Regions from separate parts of the Rhizobium sp. PEPV16 genome, predicted to be linked through region 3. Evidence: riboswitches for the same ligand, from Rfam matches in the RefSeq annotation. Region 3 holds a riboswitch; each other region holds the start of a gene.
What was found. A riboswitch is a leader RNA that binds a small molecule or an ion and turns the genes downstream of it on or off. The one in region 3 is predicted to bind cobalamin.
Positions count from the first base shown of each region.

Region 1: it holds a riboswitch for cobalamin, as region 3 does, so the genes downstream of both, cobU (bifunctional adenosylcobinamide kinase/adenosylcobinamide-phosphate guanylyltransferase) here and bluB (5,6-dimethylbenzimidazole synthase) in region 3, are expected to answer to the same signal.
Region 2: it holds a riboswitch for cobalamin, as region 3 does, so the genes downstream of both, nrdH (glutaredoxin-like protein NrdH) here and bluB (5,6-dimethylbenzimidazole synthase) in region 3, are expected to answer to the same signal.

Region 1 covers NZ_VSZV01000160.1:1,228-7,355, forward strand. The annotation lists gene FY112_RS03375 (SDR family oxidoreductase) at 1-522, shown strand, start outside; gene FY112_RS03380 (adenylate/guanylate cyclase domain-containing protein) at 904-1,950, shown strand; gene FY112_RS03385 (chloride channel protein) at 1,972-3,762, opposite strand; cobalamin riboswitch at 4,022-4,418, shown strand; gene cobU (bifunctional adenosylcobinamide kinase/adenosylcobinamide-phosphate guanylyltransferase) at 4,795-5,304, shown strand; gene cobW (cobalamin biosynthesis protein CobW) at 5,309-6,128, shown strand, end outside.
Region 2 covers NZ_VSZV01000196.1:1,899-8,026, forward strand. The annotation lists gene FY112_RS05320 (heavy metal translocating P-type ATPase) at 1-1,699, shown strand, start outside; cobalamin riboswitch at 1,864-2,088, shown strand; gene nrdH (glutaredoxin-like protein NrdH) at 2,364-2,585, shown strand; gene nrdI (class Ib ribonucleoside-diphosphate reductase assembly flavoprotein NrdI) at 2,595-2,999, shown strand; gene nrdE (class 1b ribonucleoside-diphosphate reductase subunit alpha) at 2,978-5,182, shown strand; gene nrdF (class 1b ribonucleoside-diphosphate reductase subunit beta) at 5,357-6,128, shown strand, end outside.
Region 3 covers NZ_VSZV01000182.1:4,220-10,347, reverse strand. The annotation lists gene FY112_RS04565 (DUF2865 domain-containing protein) at 1-917, shown strand, start outside; gene FY112_RS04560 (SDR family NAD(P)-dependent oxidoreductase) at 1,035-1,781, opposite strand; gene bluB (5,6-dimethylbenzimidazole synthase) at 1,983-2,669, opposite strand; cobalamin riboswitch at 2,712-2,900, opposite strand; gene FY112_RS04550 (methyl-accepting chemotaxis protein) at 3,267-5,141, shown strand; gene FY112_RS04545 (hypothetical protein) at 5,202-5,783, shown strand.

The DNA of each region.
Region 1 (6,128 bases), on a different contig from region 3:
AAGGTCCATGGTCGTCTCGATATTTTGATCAACAATGTCGGCGCTCGCGACAGGCGGCCGCTGGCCGAATTCGACGATGATGCGATCATCGAGCTGCTGCGCACCGACCTGGCGGCGGCGATGACGCTGTCGCGCGACGCTGCCGTGTTGATGAAGCGACGCAATTACGGCCGGCTGATCGCAGTGACCTCGATCAGCGGCCATGTCGTCATGCCCGGCGACTGCGTCTATCCGGCAGCAAAGCAGGGATTGACCGGACTGATGCGCGGCATGGCGGTCGAATTCGGCCCGCATGGGATCACCAGCAATGCGATTGCGCCCGGCTGGTTCGCGACCGAGACGAACGCGGCGATGGCTGCGAACGAGGAATTGATGCCCTTCGTGCGCCAGCGCATCCCGGTTCAGCGCTGGGGACGCCCGGACGAGATCGCCGGCGCGGCGCTGTTTCTTGCAAGCGACGCCGCTTCGTTCGTCAACGGTCACGTGCTGACGGTGGACGGCGGCATGACAGTCAGGATGTGAGATATCCGCAAGCGCTGCGGCACCGTCTTTCATTTCTGCGGCACGCTTCACTGCTTCTCGTCGGAGCCGAATGACGGTAACGGCAGGTATCATTCCCGCTTAGCCTGCCTTGTGGTTGTCGTTGCCGGAGACCATGGCTAGAAATATCTGCCTGACTCGCCTATTGGTTGACGTAGCAACGCCCCGGGTTGGTCATCGCCGTCCATTTGCCCGAATTCCGACCATAAACTGCGTCGGTCATTTGGAGGTTCGGAAATTAACAATCATATTCAGTGGCTTATAGAGCATGGAATCACAGCTGAGCATATTGGCGAGCTGATAGCCGGATTGTGCGATCGGCTGATCGCGGATGGCTTTCCGATCTGGCGGGGAAGCATCTCAATGCCGTCTATTCATCCCATGTATGGCGGCGTCTCGGCCAATTTCGTGCGCGGCGGTGCGACCACGATCGAGAATGCCGAGTATGGCAGTGCGGCAGTGCTGAATTTCGAGAAGACCCCGATCTATTTTCTTTTGGGCCGTGGCGAAACGTCAGGTCGATGGAACATCGCCAAGGGTGAGGGTGTCGATGACTACCCACAGCTTGCGGAATTCGCGCATGGCGGCGGCACCGATCATCTGGTCGGCCTGCTGGAGTTTCCGAAGGAGGCTGCGCTGCGCGGGGTCAGTCTGTCTCTTACAAGCGACAGGCCGGGCGGATTTTCTGATGACCAACTGGCGATCGTCGCGAAGCTCTTCCCGGCGCTGGGGCTGGCTTGTTATCGTATCGCGGCAACGAAAACCGCATCGGATATCCTTGCCGTCTATACAGGCGCCAAAACAAGTGCACGCATCCTTGCAGGCGATATTCAGAGGGGAAAGGGAGGGGCGATCAATGCTGCGATCCTGCTTGCGGACCTGAGAAACTTCACGGCGCTGACCGAGGTTTATCAGCCGGGCGAAATCGCCGGGTTTCTGAATGAACATTTCGAGCTGATCGGCTGGCATGTCGAGGAAAATTCGGGCGAGATCCTCAAGTTCATGGGCGATAGCGTGCTGGCGATCTTTCCGACCGATGCTGAAGATCCGCAAAAGGCCTGCATGGCCGCACTGGCTTCCGCAAGGAATATTCTAGAAGCCAACAAGGTGCTGAATGGTAAGCGGAGGAATGATGGAGGTCCTGACATCGGCGTCGATGTCGTGCTGCATCTTGGCGAGGTCTTCTATGGAAATATCGGCGCACGCGGCAGGCTTGATTTCACCGTCATCGGCAGCGCCGTCAACGAGGCTTCGCGGCTCGAAAAACTCTGCGGCGTGCTCGGGCACCATCTGCTGATGTCGGAGAGTTTCGCGGTAACCTCTGCCGTTGCCAGCGAATGTCTCGGCTCTTTCGAATTGCGCGGCGTTTCGAAGCCGGTCAACGTCTTCAAGCTCGCCGGCACCGACTGACGACGGAGTGTTCCGACTTGCTCAGATCTCGCCTGAGACTTCGCGGCGGCGGCGGTCGAGTTCTTCGCTGTAGCGGCGCAGCGTGTAGCTTTCGCTGAGCTGGCCGATCACCTTGCGTTCGATCAGGTTGTTGACGACGGCGAGCGCTTCGCTTTCGCTCTTGTCGAAGATCGCCGCCGCCTGCCTGGCATTCATCTGCGGCTGCAGGAAATCGTTGCGATAGTGGATGAAATCGGCAAGCGTCTTGCCCTCGTCCTGCGCATCGGTCGGATTGGCGTAAATCTCCGGCACCAGCACGAGGCCCGCATATTTGTCGCTCTCCTCGACGAGGATGACGCGCTGGGTCGAGCCGATCGGGAAGGCCTGCTTGAATTCCTCCAGAGAAATGCCCGCCCTTGCCGTCTTGACGTCGGCGCGCATCAGCTTGTCGACCGTCAGATTGCGGATCCAGCCGACATCATGGGCGCTGCGGATGCTTTCGCCGCGCAGGTGGAAGCGCCATGTGGCGAAGGAGTAGCCGAAGGTCGAACGCACGACCAGCGAGGAGGTGATGACGGCAGCGAGCACCAGCGCCGTGATCGGAAAGTCGCCGGTGATTTCGAGCGCCAGGAAGGTCATGGTCAGCGGCCCGCCGATGACGGCGACGGCAAGCGAACTCATGCCGACCACGGCATAGATGACGGGCGTCAGCGTCGCATCGGCGAAATAGGGGCCGCAATAGGCGAAGAGTTTGCCGAGCAGGGCTCCCATGAACAGAGAGGCGAAAAACAGGCCGCCCCTGAAGCCGGAGCCGATCGAGATCGCCGAGGCGAAGGATTTCAAAAGGAAGAGGCCGATCAGCGTCGGGATTGCCACGTCACGGGAAAGGTTGAGATGCAGCGCGCCGTGGCCGGCCGAAAGCACCTGCGGCGAGATCATCGCCAAGAGCCCGACGATGATGCCGCCGAGTGCCGGGCGGAAGGGTGGGGCGATCGAGCTCTTGCGCGCAAGCTCCTCGACAAAAGCGACGCCCTGCATGATCAGGATGCCGACACCGGCGCAGAACGCACCGAGCAGCAGCGCCGGGATATAATCGGCCGGCACGACCGAACCGAAGCTGCCGATATCGATGGTGAAATCGCTGCCGGCGAGCAGCCTTGCGATCAGGGTGGAGACAAGGGCGGAGACGACGACAGGCGTCAGCGAGACGATCGTATAGGTGCCGATGATCAGCTCGAAAGCATAGAAGGCGCCGGTCAGCGGCGCGTTGAAGGCGGCGGCGATGGCGCCCGCCGCGCCGCAGCCAACGAGGGTGCGCAGGTCCGAGCGACGAAGCTGCAGCTTCAGCCCGAATTTCGAGGCGAGGCCGGCGGCAAGCTGGGTATAGCCGGCCTCCAGGCCGACAGAGGCGCCGAAACCGTTGGAGATCAGGTTCTGCACGGCAACGATGATGCTGTCGGTCAGGGACAGGCGGCCGCCATGCAGCGCATTGGCCTCGATCGGGTCGACCATCGGCTTCTTGCGCCGTTTCGCCAGCACGAAAAGCAGCAGGCCGAGCAGGGCGCCGCCGATGACGGGGGCGGTGAGCAGCAGCAGCTTGTTCTCGATCTCGGACGAGCTCAGCCGTTCGCTGTCGGCGATGCCGAAGACCAGCTGGTGCAGCTCGTTGGAGACATAGCTCATGCCGGTGACGGCGAGACCCGAGATGATGCCGACGACGGCGCCCGCCAGCGACAGGCCGACTTCGCTGCGCCGGGTCAGCGCCCTCAGGCGTCCCGGATCGAAGAAAACACGCAGCGCGCGGAAACCGCGCCGATCCAATTTCATAAGCATGGCTAGACAACTAGGCGGGGAGAGGCCCGGTCAAGGGCGGAGATGGTCGCGCAGTCCGCTTGCGACGCAATTGCGGCGAAAAGCCGGCGGTTGGAATAAATTTCGGTGACGTAAGTCTCTGATAAATGACGATATTTAAGGTAGGGTAAGTCGTGTTTGTGTGGCCACGTCACGTGGCCGGCGATCGGGCGGTCGCCAAGGCCGGTTGACTTCATCCCTGCGCTTGCCTAACCATCCCGATAACGGATGGTCGACTGACCATCCTGACATAACGGATGGTTCCGGATCGGTGTTGCGCCCTTCCGGATGAAAAGGGAATGTGACGGGGCGGACCCAAGCCGGGCGCCTTCATCACAGCCGACCCCGCGACTGTAGAGCGGTCAGGGTCTTCCATCCGGCACTAAGCCCTTCCGGCCGGCGGCTTGCAATCATGCAAGCGGGCGGGACGGGCGACATGCCGGAAAAGCCACTGGAAATGCATGGTGATCAACCGGGGTCGGACGCCTCTCAATCTACGAATCGTCCACCTTTTCACTGATGCAGCCGGGAAGGCGAGGATGATCCGCTGGCACGATCAGGGCGACCGGTTTCCGGTCCGCTCCGATCGCGGCCGATAACCGCGAGCCAGGAGACCTGCCATGCGTGCCGGGCGAGAAGCCCACACCTGGGCACTATGCCCGTTGCCAGCACGGAGGTTGTCTTGGCTGAACGATTGAATTCGGCGCGGCCTGGTGCGGCGCGCGCGACGCCTCCAAGCAGTGCTGCAAGAGGTGTGCTTTCGGCCGCTTATGTCGAATGCTGGGTCCCTCCCTCTGTCCTGCCGGACATCTCCCCCACAAGGAGGGAGATCGGCAAGCAGCACGACCGTCGTCCTACATCAATTGTTTGGAGAAAAGCTCTCGGCGATTCAATCTCTCCCCTTGTGGGGGAGATGTCCGGCAGGACAGAGGGGGGTGTCACACCCTCAGTAGCCGAGAAAGGTGCACTCGGAACAAGCCACGGCTACGCACTCTCCCTGAGGGGCGTTTGAGCATGACTGCCACCTTCATCCTCGGCGGAGCACGTTCCGGCAAATCCCGGTTCGCCGAAGACCTCGTGACGGCGACCGGCCTCGACCGTCACTATGTCGCGACCGGCCGTGCATGGGACGAGGAGATGCAGGCGCGCATCGCCCAACACAAGGCCGATCGCGGTCCGTCCTGGACGACGCATGAGGAGCCGCTCGATCTTGTCGGCAAGCTCACCGCCATCGACCGCAAGGAGCGCATCGTCCTCATCGACTGCCTGACGCTCTGGGTCACCAATCTGATGATGGAGGAGCGTGAGATGGCGGCGGAATTTGTCGCCCTTGCCGATTTCCTGCCCACCGCGAAAGCGCGGCTCGTTTTCGTTTCCAATGAGGTCGGTCTCGGCATCGTGCCCGACAATCGCATGGCGCGGGATTTTCGCGATCATGCCGGCCGGCTGCACCAATCGATCGCGGCGAAGGCCGCCGAAGTTTATTTCATCGCGGCAGGCCTGCCGCTGAAAATGAAGGGTTAAGTCCATGAACCAGCAGAAGATTCCCGCAACCGTCATCACCGGCTTCCTCGGTGCCGGCAAGACGACGATGATCCGCAACCTGCTCACCAACGCCGGCGGCAGGAAGATTGCCCTGATCATCAACGAGTTCGGCGATCTCGGCGTCGACGGCGACGTGCTGAAGGGCTGCGGTGCGGAGAATTGCACCGAGGACGACATCATCGAGCTGACCAATGGCTGCATATGCTGCACGGTTGCGGACGATTTCATTCCGACGATGACGAAGCTGCTCGAGCGCGAACAGCGGCCCGACCATATCGTCATCGAGACTTCAGGTCTTGCCCTGCCGCAGCCGCTGGTCGCCGCCTTCAACTGGCCCGACATTCGCACCCAGGTGACCGTCGACGGCGTTATTACGGTGGTCGACAGCGCCGCTGTTGCCGCCGGCCGTTTTGCCGACGACCACGATGCCGTCGATGCGCGCCGCGCCGAGGATGAATCGCTCGATCACGAGAGCCCGATCGAGGAGTTGTTCGAGGATCAGCTGACCTGCGCCGATCTCATCGTGCTCAACAAGACCGACCTGATCGACGCTGCCGGCCTCATCAGGGTGCGCGACGAGGTCGCCTCCCGCACGGTGCGCAAGCCCGTGATGATCGAGGCGCGGAACGGCGAGGTGTCGGCCGGCATCCTGCTCGGCCTCGGCATCGGTACGGAGGACGATGTCGCCAATCGCAAGTCGCATCACGAGCTGGAGCATGAGGATGGTGCGCCGCACGACCATGACGAATTCGACAGCTTCGTCGCCGAACTCGGCCCGGTCGCCGATCCCGCCGGCTTCATCG
Region 2 (6,128 bases), on a different contig from region 3:
GGCCGCCTTCTCCGGAACACCGTTTTCGATCGAGATGCTGATGACGATCGCCGCCATCGGCGCCGTCATCATCAATGCCGGCGAAGAGGCGGCAACCGTCGTGTTCCTGTTCCTCGTCGGCGAGTTGCTGGAGGGGGTGGCGGCGGGCAAGGCGCGCGAAAGTATCCAGTCGCTGACGGCCTTGGTGCCGAAGAATGCGCTGCTCGAAGACAATGGCCAGACGCGGGAAGTGCCGGCGGAAAGCCTTGCTGTCGGCGCCATTATCATGGTTCGCCCTGGCGACCGTATCTCTGCAGACGGCATCATCATCTCAGGCGAGAGCGCGATCGACGAGGCGCCGGTGACGGGCGAGAGCACGCCGGTGTGCAAGGGCGTCGATGCCGTCGTTTTTGCCGGCACGGTGAATGGCGATGCGGTGTTGAGGGTTCGCGTCACCGCCGCCGCTGCCGACAATACCATCGCCCGCGTCGTCAAGCTGGTGGAGGAGGCGCAGGAATCGAAGGCGCCGACCGAGCGCTTCATCGATCGGTTCTCGCGCTATTACACGCCCGGCGTGGTCGTGGTCGCAACGCTTGTCGCGGTCGTTCCGCCGCTGCTGTTCACAGGGCCATGGGGCGAATGGGTCTATAAGGGCCTTGCCATCCTTTTGATCGGCTGCCCCTGCGCGCTCGTCATTTCGACGCCGGCGGCGATCGCCGCTTCGCTTTCGGCAGGTGCGCGGCGCGGCCTCTTGATGAAGGGCGGCGCTGTACTTGAAACGCTCGGCAAGGTGACGATGGTCGCGTTCGACAAAACAGGCACGCTGACGGAAGGCAAGCCTCAGGTGACCGACATCATTTCCTTTGACCTGAGCGAGGCGCAGGTGCTGTCGCGCGCGGCGGTGCTGGAGCAGGGTTCTAGCCATCCGCTGGCGCTGGCGATCCTCAACCGCGCCAAAGCGGATGGCGTTCCCGTGCCGCCGGCCTTCGAGCTGGAAGCGCTGCCGGGCAAGGGTGTCAGTGGCAAAGTCGGCGGCGAGACGCTGGACCTGCTGTCGCCGCCTGCTGCCCGTGAGCGCGGGGCGCTCAGTGCTGAACGGGATGCACGCATCGCTGCGCTGAACGACGAGGGCAAGAGCGTGTCGGTGCTGCTCGTCAACGGTGTTGCGGCCGGCCTGATCGCCATGCGCGACGAGCCGCGCGAGGATGCCGAGGCCGGGCTCGCTGCCCTCAAATCGGCGGGCGTCAAGGCGATGATGTTGACGGGCGACAACAAGCGGACGGCAGCAGCCGTTGCCGGCATGCTCGGCATCGACTGGCGCGGCGAGATGATGCCGGAGGACAAGCAGCGGGTCGTCGGCGAATTGAAGCGCCAGGGCTTCGTCGTTGCCAAGGTCGGCGACGGCATCAACGATGCTCCGGCACTGGCCGCGGCCGATATCGGCATCGCCATGGGCGGCGGCACCGATGTGGCGCTGGAGACGGCGGATGCCGCCGTGCTGCACGGACGCGTCGGCGACGTGGCGCGGATGATCGAACTTTCCAAACGCACGATGCGCAACATCCTGCAGAATATCACCATCGCACTCGGGCTGAAGGCGGTCTTTCTGGTGACGACGATTATCGGGATCACCGGGCTCTGGCCGGCGATCCTCGCCGATACCGGCGCCACCGTGCTGGTGACGATCAACGCGCTGCAGTTGCTTCGAATAAAAATATGAATGTTGTTTCGGGAGCCGGCTTCTGCCGGCTCTTTTCTGATGGGTTCTCCACAGCGCTTTTCCGTTAACGCTTCATTATCCACATCATACGCAGTCACGTGAAATTCACTGCCGCCACTGCTGCGCCGCCACAACAACTTGTTGACGTCATCAGCGATTCGCGTACCATATCTAGTGTTCGAGGTTCCGTCGATTCGTGAGGATCGGCGGCTAAGACGGGAATTCGGTGCGCTTCGCCATCATGGCGCGGCAATGCCGGAGCTGCCCCCGCAACTGTAAGCGGCGAGCAACTGTCCGATTTCAGGTCACTGGAGCATGATGCTCCGGGAAGGCTGGGCAGGCGCTTTGACCCGTGAGCCAGGAGACCTGCCTCGAACGAAACGTCCACGGGCGGGGTGTCCGGAAGGTCGCGTTGCATGGCTGCGGGGAATCTCCGCATCGCGTTTCGCAGGCCCGAACCTCCGCCCTCGAAACCTTCGCATTGAGCCACTTCGGGGTGAAGTCATGTCAGTATCTCAGTTCAGGCCACCACCCGCGTCAAGGAGAGGGCGGATCACGCCCAGCGGCTGAACGAGCCGCATCGCTGCAAAATACAGAGTGTTTTCGACGGATATCGAGAGATTTCCGACCGATGTCCTGCGTCCCAATCGTTACGAGGAATATTATGACCATCACCGTCTACAGCAAGCCTGCCTGCGTCCAATGCACTGCCACCTATCGCGCCCTCGACCGCCTGGGAGTCGACTATGACATCGTCGATATCTCGCAGGATGCCAAAGCGCTCGATCGCGTCCGCAGCCTCGGCTATATGCAGGCGCCTGTCGTCATCGCTGGCGAGCAGCATTGGGCCGGTTTCCGCCCCGACATGATCAGCGCACTTTCCTGAGGAAAGGCGATGGGTCTGATCGTCTATTATTCCAGCCGATCCGAGAACACCCATCGGTTCGTCGCCAAGCTCGGACTGCGCGCGGCGCGCATTCCGTCAGGTGGCGCAGACGCGTTCCATATCCGCGAACCCTTCGTGCTGATCGTGCCGACTTATAGCGGCGACGGCGGCAAGGGTGCCGTTCCCAAGCAGGTGATCCGTTTCCTCAACGATGCGGAAAACCGAGGACACATCCGCGGCGTGATTGCCGCGGGCAACAGCAATTTCGGCGAGACATACGGGCTCGTCGGCGACGTCATCTCGCAGAAATGCCAGGTGCCTTACCTCTACCGGTTCGAGCTGCTGGGCACAGAAGATGACATCGCCAACGTCAAACACGGAATGGAACGGTTTTGGACACGGGAACACCTCTGACGCGGGATGCGGGCGCAAAACCGCATAACACCTTTGCTCATCCCGCCGGCGAACGCCCTCTGAAAGCGGCGGAAACGCTCGACTACCACGCGCTGAACGCGATGCTGAACCTCTACGACGATGAGGGGCGGATCCAGCTCGACAAGGATCGAATGGCTGCCAAGCAATATTTTCTGCAGCATGTGAACCAGAACACGGTGTTCTTTCACAATCTCCGGGAAAAGCTCGATTACCTCGTCACCGAGGGCTATTACGAGCAGGAGGTTCTCGACCAGTATTCCTTCAATTTCGTGCGGGATCTGTTCGACCAGGCCTATGCCAAGAAGTTCCGTTTCCCGACCTTCCTCGGCGCCTTCAAATACTACACCAGCTATACGCTGAAGACCTTCGACGGAAAGCGCTATCTCGAGCGCTATGAGGACCGCATCTGCATGGTGGCGCTGGCGCTTGCGCGCGGCGACGAGGCCCTTGCCCGCGACGTGGTCGATGAGATCATTTCCGGCCGCTTCCAGCCGGCGACGCCGACGTTCCTCAATGCCGGCAAGAAGCAGCGCGGCGAACTGGTTTCCTGCTTCCTGCTGCGCGTCGAGGACAATATGGAATCGATCGGCCGGTCGATCAATTCGGCGCTGCAATTGTCGAAGCGCGGTGGCGGCGTGGCGCTGTCGCTGACGAATATCCGCGAGGCGGGCGCGCCGATCAAGCATATCGAGAACCAGTCCTCGGGCATCATTCCCGTCATGAAGCTGCTCGAAGACAGTTTTTCCTATGCCAATCAGCTCGGTGCGCGACAAGGCGCGGGTGCGGTCTATCTCAATGCCCACCATCCCGACATCATGCGCTTCCTCGACACCAAGCGCGAGAATGCCGACGAGAAGATCCGCATCAAGACGCTGTCGCTCGGTGTCGTCGTGCCTGATATCACCTTCGAGCTCGCGAGGAACAACGAGGACATGTACCTGTTCTCGCCCTATGACGTGGAGCGCGTCTATGGCGTGCCGTTCACTGAGATTTCGGTGACGGAAAAGTACCGCGAGATGGCTGATGACGCCCGCATCTCAAAGAAGAAGATCAAGGCGCGCGAATTCTTCCAGGTGCTTGCCGAAATCCAGTTCGAGAGCGGCTATCCCTACATCATGTTCGAGGACACGGTGAACCGGGCGAACCCGATCGCCGGGCGCATCTCGATGAGCAATCTCTGCTCGGAGATTCTGCAGGTCAGCGAGGCCAGCGAATATCATGACGACCTTTCCTACAAACATCTCGGCAAGGATATTTCCTGCAATCTCGGCTCGTTGAATATCGCGGCGGCAATGGATTCGGCGGATTTCGGTAAGACGATCGAGACCTCGATCCGGGCGCTGACGGCTGTTTCCGACATGAGCCACATCTCCTCGGTTCCTTCCATCGAGAAGGGCAATGACGAGAGCCATGCGATCGGCCTCGGCCAGATGAACCTGCACGGTTACCTCGCCCGCGAACGCATCTTCTACGGCTCCGAGGAAGGCGTGGATTTCACCAATATCTACTTCTACACGGTGACCTATCACGCGATCCGCGCCTCGAACCTTTTGGCGGTCGAACGCGGCACAAGCTTCAAGGGCTTCGAGGACTCGAAATATGCCTCCGGCGAATATTTCGACAAATATACCGAGCAGCTCTGGGAGCCGGCGACGGAGACGGTGAGGGCGCTGTTCGAGACGTCAGGCATTCACATTCCGACGCAGGAAGATTGGGCCGCGCTGAAGAAGGCGGTGATGGCCTCCGGCCTCTATAACCGGAACCTGCAAGCGGTGCCGCCGACGGGCTCGATTTCCTATATCAACCACTCGACCTCCTCGATCCATCCGATCGTCTCGAAGATCGAGATCCGCAAGGAAGGCAAGATCGGCCGCGTCTACTATCCGGCGCCGTTCATGACCAACGACAATCTCGACTATTATCAGGATGCCTACGAGATCGGGCCGGAGAAGATAATCGACACCTACGCGGCGGCGACCCAGCATGTCGACCAAGGCCTGTCGCTGACCTTGTTCTTCCGCGACACTGCAACGACGCGCGACATCAACAAGGCGCAGATCCATGCCTGGAAGAAGGGCATCAAGACGATCTACTACATCCGCCTTCGCCAGATGGCGCTGTCCGGCACCGAGGTGCAGGGCTGCGTGTCTTGTACGCTGTGAGTTGATTTCGACCGCGAGCCTTTGAGCAAATGGCCCCCTCATCCTCCTGCCGGCACCTTCTCCCCGAGGGGAGAAGACATCTGCGGCAGGCGCGACATCCCCTCTCCCCTCGGGGAGAGGGTAGGGTGAGGTGGCTCCGAGCGCCATCAAATCTATTGGAAGGAGATAATCACCATGAACATCGCCGTAAAGCCGGTCAGCCGCGTGCGCGCCATCAACTGGAACCGCATCGAGGACGAGAAGGATCTCGAAGTCTGGAACCGGCTCACCGGCAATTTCTGGCTGCCGGAAAAGGTGCCGCTTTCGAACGACATTCCCTCCTGGGCCACGCTAACGGCGGCCGAGCAGCAGTTGACCATCCGCGTCTTCACCGGGTTGACGCTGCTCGATACGATCCAGAACGGTGTCGGTTCCATCCGGCTGATGGAGGATGCGGCGACGCCGCATGAGGAGGCGGTGCTTTCCAACGTCTCCTTCATGGAGGCCGTGCATGCGCGCTCCTATTCCTCGATCTTCTCGACCCTGTGCTCGACGCCCGATGTCGACGATGCCTATCGCTGGTCGGAGGAGAACGAATTCCTGCAGCGGAAATCGACGCTGATCATGGAGCAGTATCGCTCCGGCGATCCGTTGAAAAAGAAGGTCGCGAGCGTTTTTCTCGAAAGCTTCCTGTTCTATTCCGGCTTCTACCTGCCGATGTACTGGTCAAGCCGCGCCAAGCTCACCAACACGGCCGACATGATCCGGCTGATCATCCGCGACGAGGCGGTGCACGGCTATTATATCGGCTACAAGTTCCAGCGCGGACTGGAGCGGCTTGGCGACGAGCGGAAGCAGGAGATCAAGGATTTCGCTTTCGAATTGCTGCTCGAACTCTACGACAACGAGGCGAAATATACCGAAGCGCTCTATGACGGCGTCGGGCTGACCGAGGACGTCAAGAAAT
Region 3 (6,128 bases):
AGCTGCGCAAAGTTCGTAACGAGCTGCGCAGCAATGGCTGCACATCGGGCAGCATGGTCGTGATCGGCGGCGAGAATGCCGATTACTGCGCCGAGCTCACGCAGGCCGAAGCCAGGATGATCGACAATATTCGCTATCTCCAGGACCGCCGCAGCGAACTGGCCGGCCAGAACGGTGCCGCTGACGGCGCGCGCCGCGAACTGATCGCCGCTCTCGACCACAACGGCTGCAACAGCGAGAATTTCTACGCGCCGAGCGATCGCAGCGCCGCCGACCCCGCCCCGAGTGTCGAGGAACAGGCGATGCGCACCGATACCTTCATCCCACTCGGCGGCGGTGAAGAGATCGATCCGCGTTACGGCCTGCCGAGGGCCGAGATGCTCTCGCCGGTCAGCACAATGTGCGTGCGCAGCTGCGACGGCGGCTTCTTCCCGATCAGCTCGAACGCCACGTCGGTCGATTTCGGCCGCGACGCTCAGACCTGCGCCAAGATGTGCCCGGGCATCGAGACCGAACTGTTCTATCGTGACGTGACGAGCACCGAAGCCTCGAACATGATCTCGGTCGCAACCGGCACGCCCTACAGCGCCATGAAGAACGCCTTCGCCTACAAGAACCGCACGCCCGGAGAAAAGTCCTCCTGCGCCTGCAATCTCACCGCCTATTACGAGGAGATGCGCGGCAAGCAGGCGTTGAGCGAACCGCCGCAGCAGGGCTCGATCACCACCATCCGCACCAATCCGCCGGTAAAGGATGCTGCAGCGCAGATCGCACCGCAACCATCGACCGAGCGACCCTACGATCCGACACAGAACAAGGTCCGTCAGGTCGGCCCGCAATTCCTCGCTGGCGACCAGGGTTCGATCGACCTCGCCAATCCGGCAGCGCCCGGCCCTCAGCCGCAACAGCAGCGGTGACCGAGCAGCTCAAACGGCGGTGACGAAGCTATCGCGGCGTTGTGCCGGGGTGCTTGAGATAAAGCCGACGTCAGGTGAACTTGCGGCGGGATGTCAATGCGGGTCGCTTGAGCATGGTCAGTAGGTCGTACGACCGCCGCTCAGGTCGAACGTCGATGCGGTGGTGAAGGAGTTCTCTTCGGAGAGCAGCCAGACGACCATCGAAGCGATCTCATGAAGTTCAACAAAACGGTCGCGCGGAATGCGCACGCGCATATATTCGATAAATTCCGGTGTCAGCCCGTCCAATATAGGTGTCTTTGCTGTGGTCGGCGTTACCGCGTTCACGGCGATCCCCGTCTTTGCGAGTTCCTTGCCAAGAGACTTGGTGAAGCCCAGCACACCGGCTTTCGCTGCGCTATAGGCAGCGATGTTCGGATTTCCTTCCTTGCCCGCCACCGAGGAGATGTTCACGATCCGCCCGTAGTCGCGCTTTAACATGACCGGAACGACGTGGCGGCAGCAGTTGAAGGTTCCCGTGAGGCAGACATCGACAACATCTTTCCACTCGATGACATCATATTCAATCGTGGGCTTAACCGGACCGGTAATCCCCGCGGAATTGACGAGGCCGTCGATACGGCCAAAAATCTCCTCGGTCGTCGCCGCCGCGTTTTTCACTGATTGGGGATCTGCAACGTTGACACCGAAAGCGACCGTGCCGGAGCCGAGAGCGGAAGCGCTGTCCTTCGCCATGTTTTCGTTCAGGTCCCAGATGGCCACCTTGCCACCAGACTGGATGACGCGCTCTGCGATCGCGTAGCCGATGCCGCGCGCACCGCCTGTGATCACGATGATGCGTTCCTTCAAGTCGATCATGTTCATTGGGCCGTTATCCTCCGATCGATCCGCCGATAGCCGAATATCATTTGGAATTTCCGGGATTCGCCTTCAGCGTATCGATATAAAAGCCCGGAATAAAGATACCTCGCCCTCGCCCGGCGTCGGCGATACCCCGACATCGGTTTGCTCACCTTGACTGTCAATGGTGTGACTGTGCGATTGAGGCCACGCTCGACCACCACCCTAGGTGTTCAGTCCCCATCCATCATGAAAGACGAGTTCCTCGAGCGGCAGCCGCTGCCGCCAGCCTTTGACGGAGAGTTCCGGCTCGTCATAGAGCCGATCGACGAAACCGGCACAAAGCCAGGCGACCACCTCGATATGCTCGGGTATGCCGAGAATGCTCTTCAGATCGCCTTCGCGAAAAATGCTGACCCAGCCGATGCCGACACCTTCCGCCCGCGCCGCAAGCCAGAGATTTTGGATGGCGCAGACTGTGGAATAGCTATCCATCCTGGAATTGTGCGTGCGCCCTAGCACGACGCTGCCGCTGCGGGTGGGATCGCAGGTCACGCATATGCCGAGCGGCGCCTCAACGATGCCTTCGAGCTTGAGCGAGCGGTAGGCTTGCCGCCGTTCGCCCTCGAACATCAGCGCCGCCTCCTCGTTGGCGCTCGCGAAGGCATCCCGAACGCGCGCCCGCACAGCGGCACTTTTCACCAGAATGAAATTCCACGGCTGCATGAAGCCGACGGAGGGTGCGTGGTGAGCGGCCGTCAGCAGCCGCTGCACAACATCGTCAGGCAAAGGATCGGGTCGAAACTGGCTGCGAACGTCGCGCCGCGTCATGATCGCGTGATAGACGGCCTCGCGTTCGGCCAAGGAAAAACCGGACGCCGCCGAAAGGGCATCCTCATCAAAGGGTCGCATCGTCAAATCCCCAACAACGCAACCGCCCCGCCGTCCGCGCGGATCGGTCTATCTTTGTCAGGCCGGTTTTCTGACTTGGCGTCATCCGTCTGCCGCAGCCTTCCCGGCAAGAAGCCAGTGGCGTGATGAAGCGGCAAACGTCGGCCTTACAGCGTTGGGCACGTTCCGGTCTTGCACCGGATTCCCGATTCTCCCGCCTTACCGGCGGGCACCTGACGGCGCATCTATTTCAGCAAACCGGCGCGGCGGCAAGCCGCGAACCAGATAGTTGATTCCAGCCGCGCGCCAAGCGGTGCCATCTGTCTCTTTTCTTCGGCCGGGGCGTAGGGAACACGGACGCGCGACACACCTCTTCTCCCCAGCGGGGCGAGGCAGATCTCCAGCGGGCGCAATAGCGAAATAACACGCGTGTGCTCCGGCATCCCATTCTACTTTATGATTTATTCACATATCAAATACACACTGCGTTTGCGCGTTTTGGGTTGCTATCCGGACATGGGCATGAGGGCTCGTGATGTGACCGTCAGCGTGGATGCCCGTATTGAGACGCCGGTCGGGAACATCTCCGACTGAGCCGCAATTCTAGGCTGCCGCGGAATGTTCCAATTTTTGAAAACGATGCCTCTGACCGCCAAGCTGGCGGCGATTATCGTTGCCGTCAACCTCTGCGGCATTTCCGCCTTCGCCACCTATACCTGGATGTACGAAACCCGGGCATTGATCGATGGCGCCAAGGCCAACTGGTCAAAGGATGCGGAGCAGTTTGCCTCTCTGGCCGCCGGCGGCGTCAAGTGGGGTAAGGCGAATGCCGTCCGTGAAGCTTATTCGCTCTACCGCGACGACCCTTCGCTCGATCTCGTGCAATTTGCCGCATTCAACGCGGAACCTGCCGCCGTCGACACATGGACACGCGATGGCATCAACGGTTTGCCCGCACCGGCCGATCTGGCCAAGAGCCTCAGTGCAAAGCCGGAAAAAACGACGATCGATGACGGCGGGATATCCGCCGGCGTGGTCACGATCATAGCGCCGCTCCCGCTCGACAAATCAGGAAAAGCCACCGGCTATATCGTCACGAACTGGTCCGTCGAAAAAATCGCTGCTGAAGTCAGGCAGAAGGTTCTCGTTTCGCTGCTCACGCAGTCGCTGATCACCGCCTTGGCCGTCGTCGCCTTCCTTCTCGCCATGCGCAGCCTTGTTGGCCGGCCCATCAGGATCCTCAGTGAGAGAATCAGCGCATTGCAGAAAGGCGATCTGGCCTCTCCCGTCGCCTATAAGGAAAATGGCGACGAGATCGGTTTTCTGGCACGCGCGTTGGAAGTCTTCCGCCACGAGGCAATTGCGAAGGTCGAAAGAGAGCAGGCCGCTGCCGAGCAGAGCGCCTCGCTCGACGCCGAACGGGCGCGCAACACGTTGTTCACGGAAGAGGCCAGCAAAACCCAACGGCTGGTCATGACCGCTCTCGCAAATGCATTGGAAAAGCTTGCCGCCGGCGACTTCTCGATACACCTGGCCGATCTCGGCCCCGAATTCGATAAATTGCGGCAGGATTTCAACAACATGGTCGAAGCGGTCGCGGCCGCGCTGACAGAGATCAAGACCGCGTCCGTGGCGGTCGAAGGTGGGTCAAGCGAGCTGGCCTCCTCCGCAGATCAACTCGCCAGGCGGACCGAGCAACAGGCAGCAGCATTGGAACAGACCGCCGCAGCACTGGATGAGGTGACCACCACGGTCAGAACTTCGTCGCAGCGCGCCGAAAATGCCGGCAAGCTGGTCGAGGAGACAAAGCGGAGCGCCCATGTCTCAGCGACGGTGGTGCGCGATGCAATCGGCGCGATGGACCGTATTCAGACCTCGTCTAGCCAGATCGGCCGCATCATCGGCGTCATCGATGAAATCGCGTTTCAGACGAACCTGCTGGCGCTGAATGCCGGCGTCGAAGCCGCGCGTGCCGGCGAGGCCGGCAAGGGTTTTGCGGTTGTCGCTCAGGAGGTGCGTGAACTCGCCCAGCGGTCGGCAAATGCGGCAAAGGAAATCAAGAACCTTATCAACGTATCCGGCCAGGAAGTTGCCGCGGGCGTCGGGCTGGTGAACGAAACCGGCGACGCCTTGCTGAAGATCGAGGAGCAGATCAACCGCATCAGCGACAGTATCGCTTCCATCGTCCAGTCCTATCGCGAACAGGCGACGGGCCTGCAGGAAATCAACGGTGCGATCAACCAGATGGATCAGGCGACGCAGCAGAACGCGGCAATGGTCGAGGAAACCAACGCGGCCTGCCAGGAACTGCTGCAGCAGGGACGCCTTCTGCAGGACTCGGCCGGCAGGTTCGTCGTCGGCGCATCTACCGCCAGCCAGCCCAAACCCGTTCAAGCTGCCCGCCAACCGCGTCCCGAGCCCAGAGTCTTCACGCAGCGACATGTAGGCAATGCCGCCGTTGCCGCTGCTCCCGGTGCCTGGGAGGAGTTCTGACGTCGTCTGCATCCGATAAGCCGTAGTTCTCAGCAACCTATAATCAGGAAGGAAACACTTATGAAGAAAATCGTGCCCGCATTTCTTTTGGCCTGCGCTGCATTTGCCGTGCCCGTGGGCGTATCCATGGCGCAGGATGCCAAGCTTGCCCCGATCTCCGACTACGTGACGAGCGACGTCAAGCCCTGGCTCAACGACCCTGCCATCATCGAGGCTGTCAAGGCGCAGAACGCTGCCAACGCCAATCTCAGCGCGGGTGATGTTGACGCCCTCGACAATAAGTGGCGTGCCGAAGTCGATGGCTCCGACCACTCGATGATCGACGGCGTGCTCAACAATGCACTGTCGAAATTCCTTCAGGGAAAGAAGGAAGCTTCCGGCGGCAAGATCACGGAAATCTTCGTCATGGATGCAAAGGGGCTGAATGTCGGTCAAAGCGACACAACATCGGATTATTGGCAGGGCGACGAGGGCAAGTTCCAGAAGTCTTTTGGCGCCGGCAAGGAAGCCGTCTTCGTCGATGAGATCGAAAAGGATGAGTCGACCCAGACACTGCAGTCGCAGGCAAGTGTGACGATATCCGACGACAAGGGAACGCCGATCGGCGCCATCACCGTCGGTGTGAACGTCGACGCTCTCTGAACTCGGGAACGACATTCGAAAGCAATGAAAACGCATATCGCCCGGAGCATGCACGGTTCGGGCGATATGGATAAACAAAGACTTGCAAGACGTCGCATGAGCGAGATCGAGTGCGACGTGCCCTCCACAGGGGGTATGGTGCCCCGCAAGAGCATCAGCTTTTCAGGCAGCAAATTCTACGTGACAATGCCTGATCTTGGCGCTACACACGCCTCATGTCGATCACGTCAACCTACGCCTCGGGATTTTATTGGTACCGCTGCTCCCAGCGGATACGGGTCCATGCGTAACTGAATTCGACGCGACGACAACCCGAACAGCCGCTAGTCTACCTGGCGGCTTTTT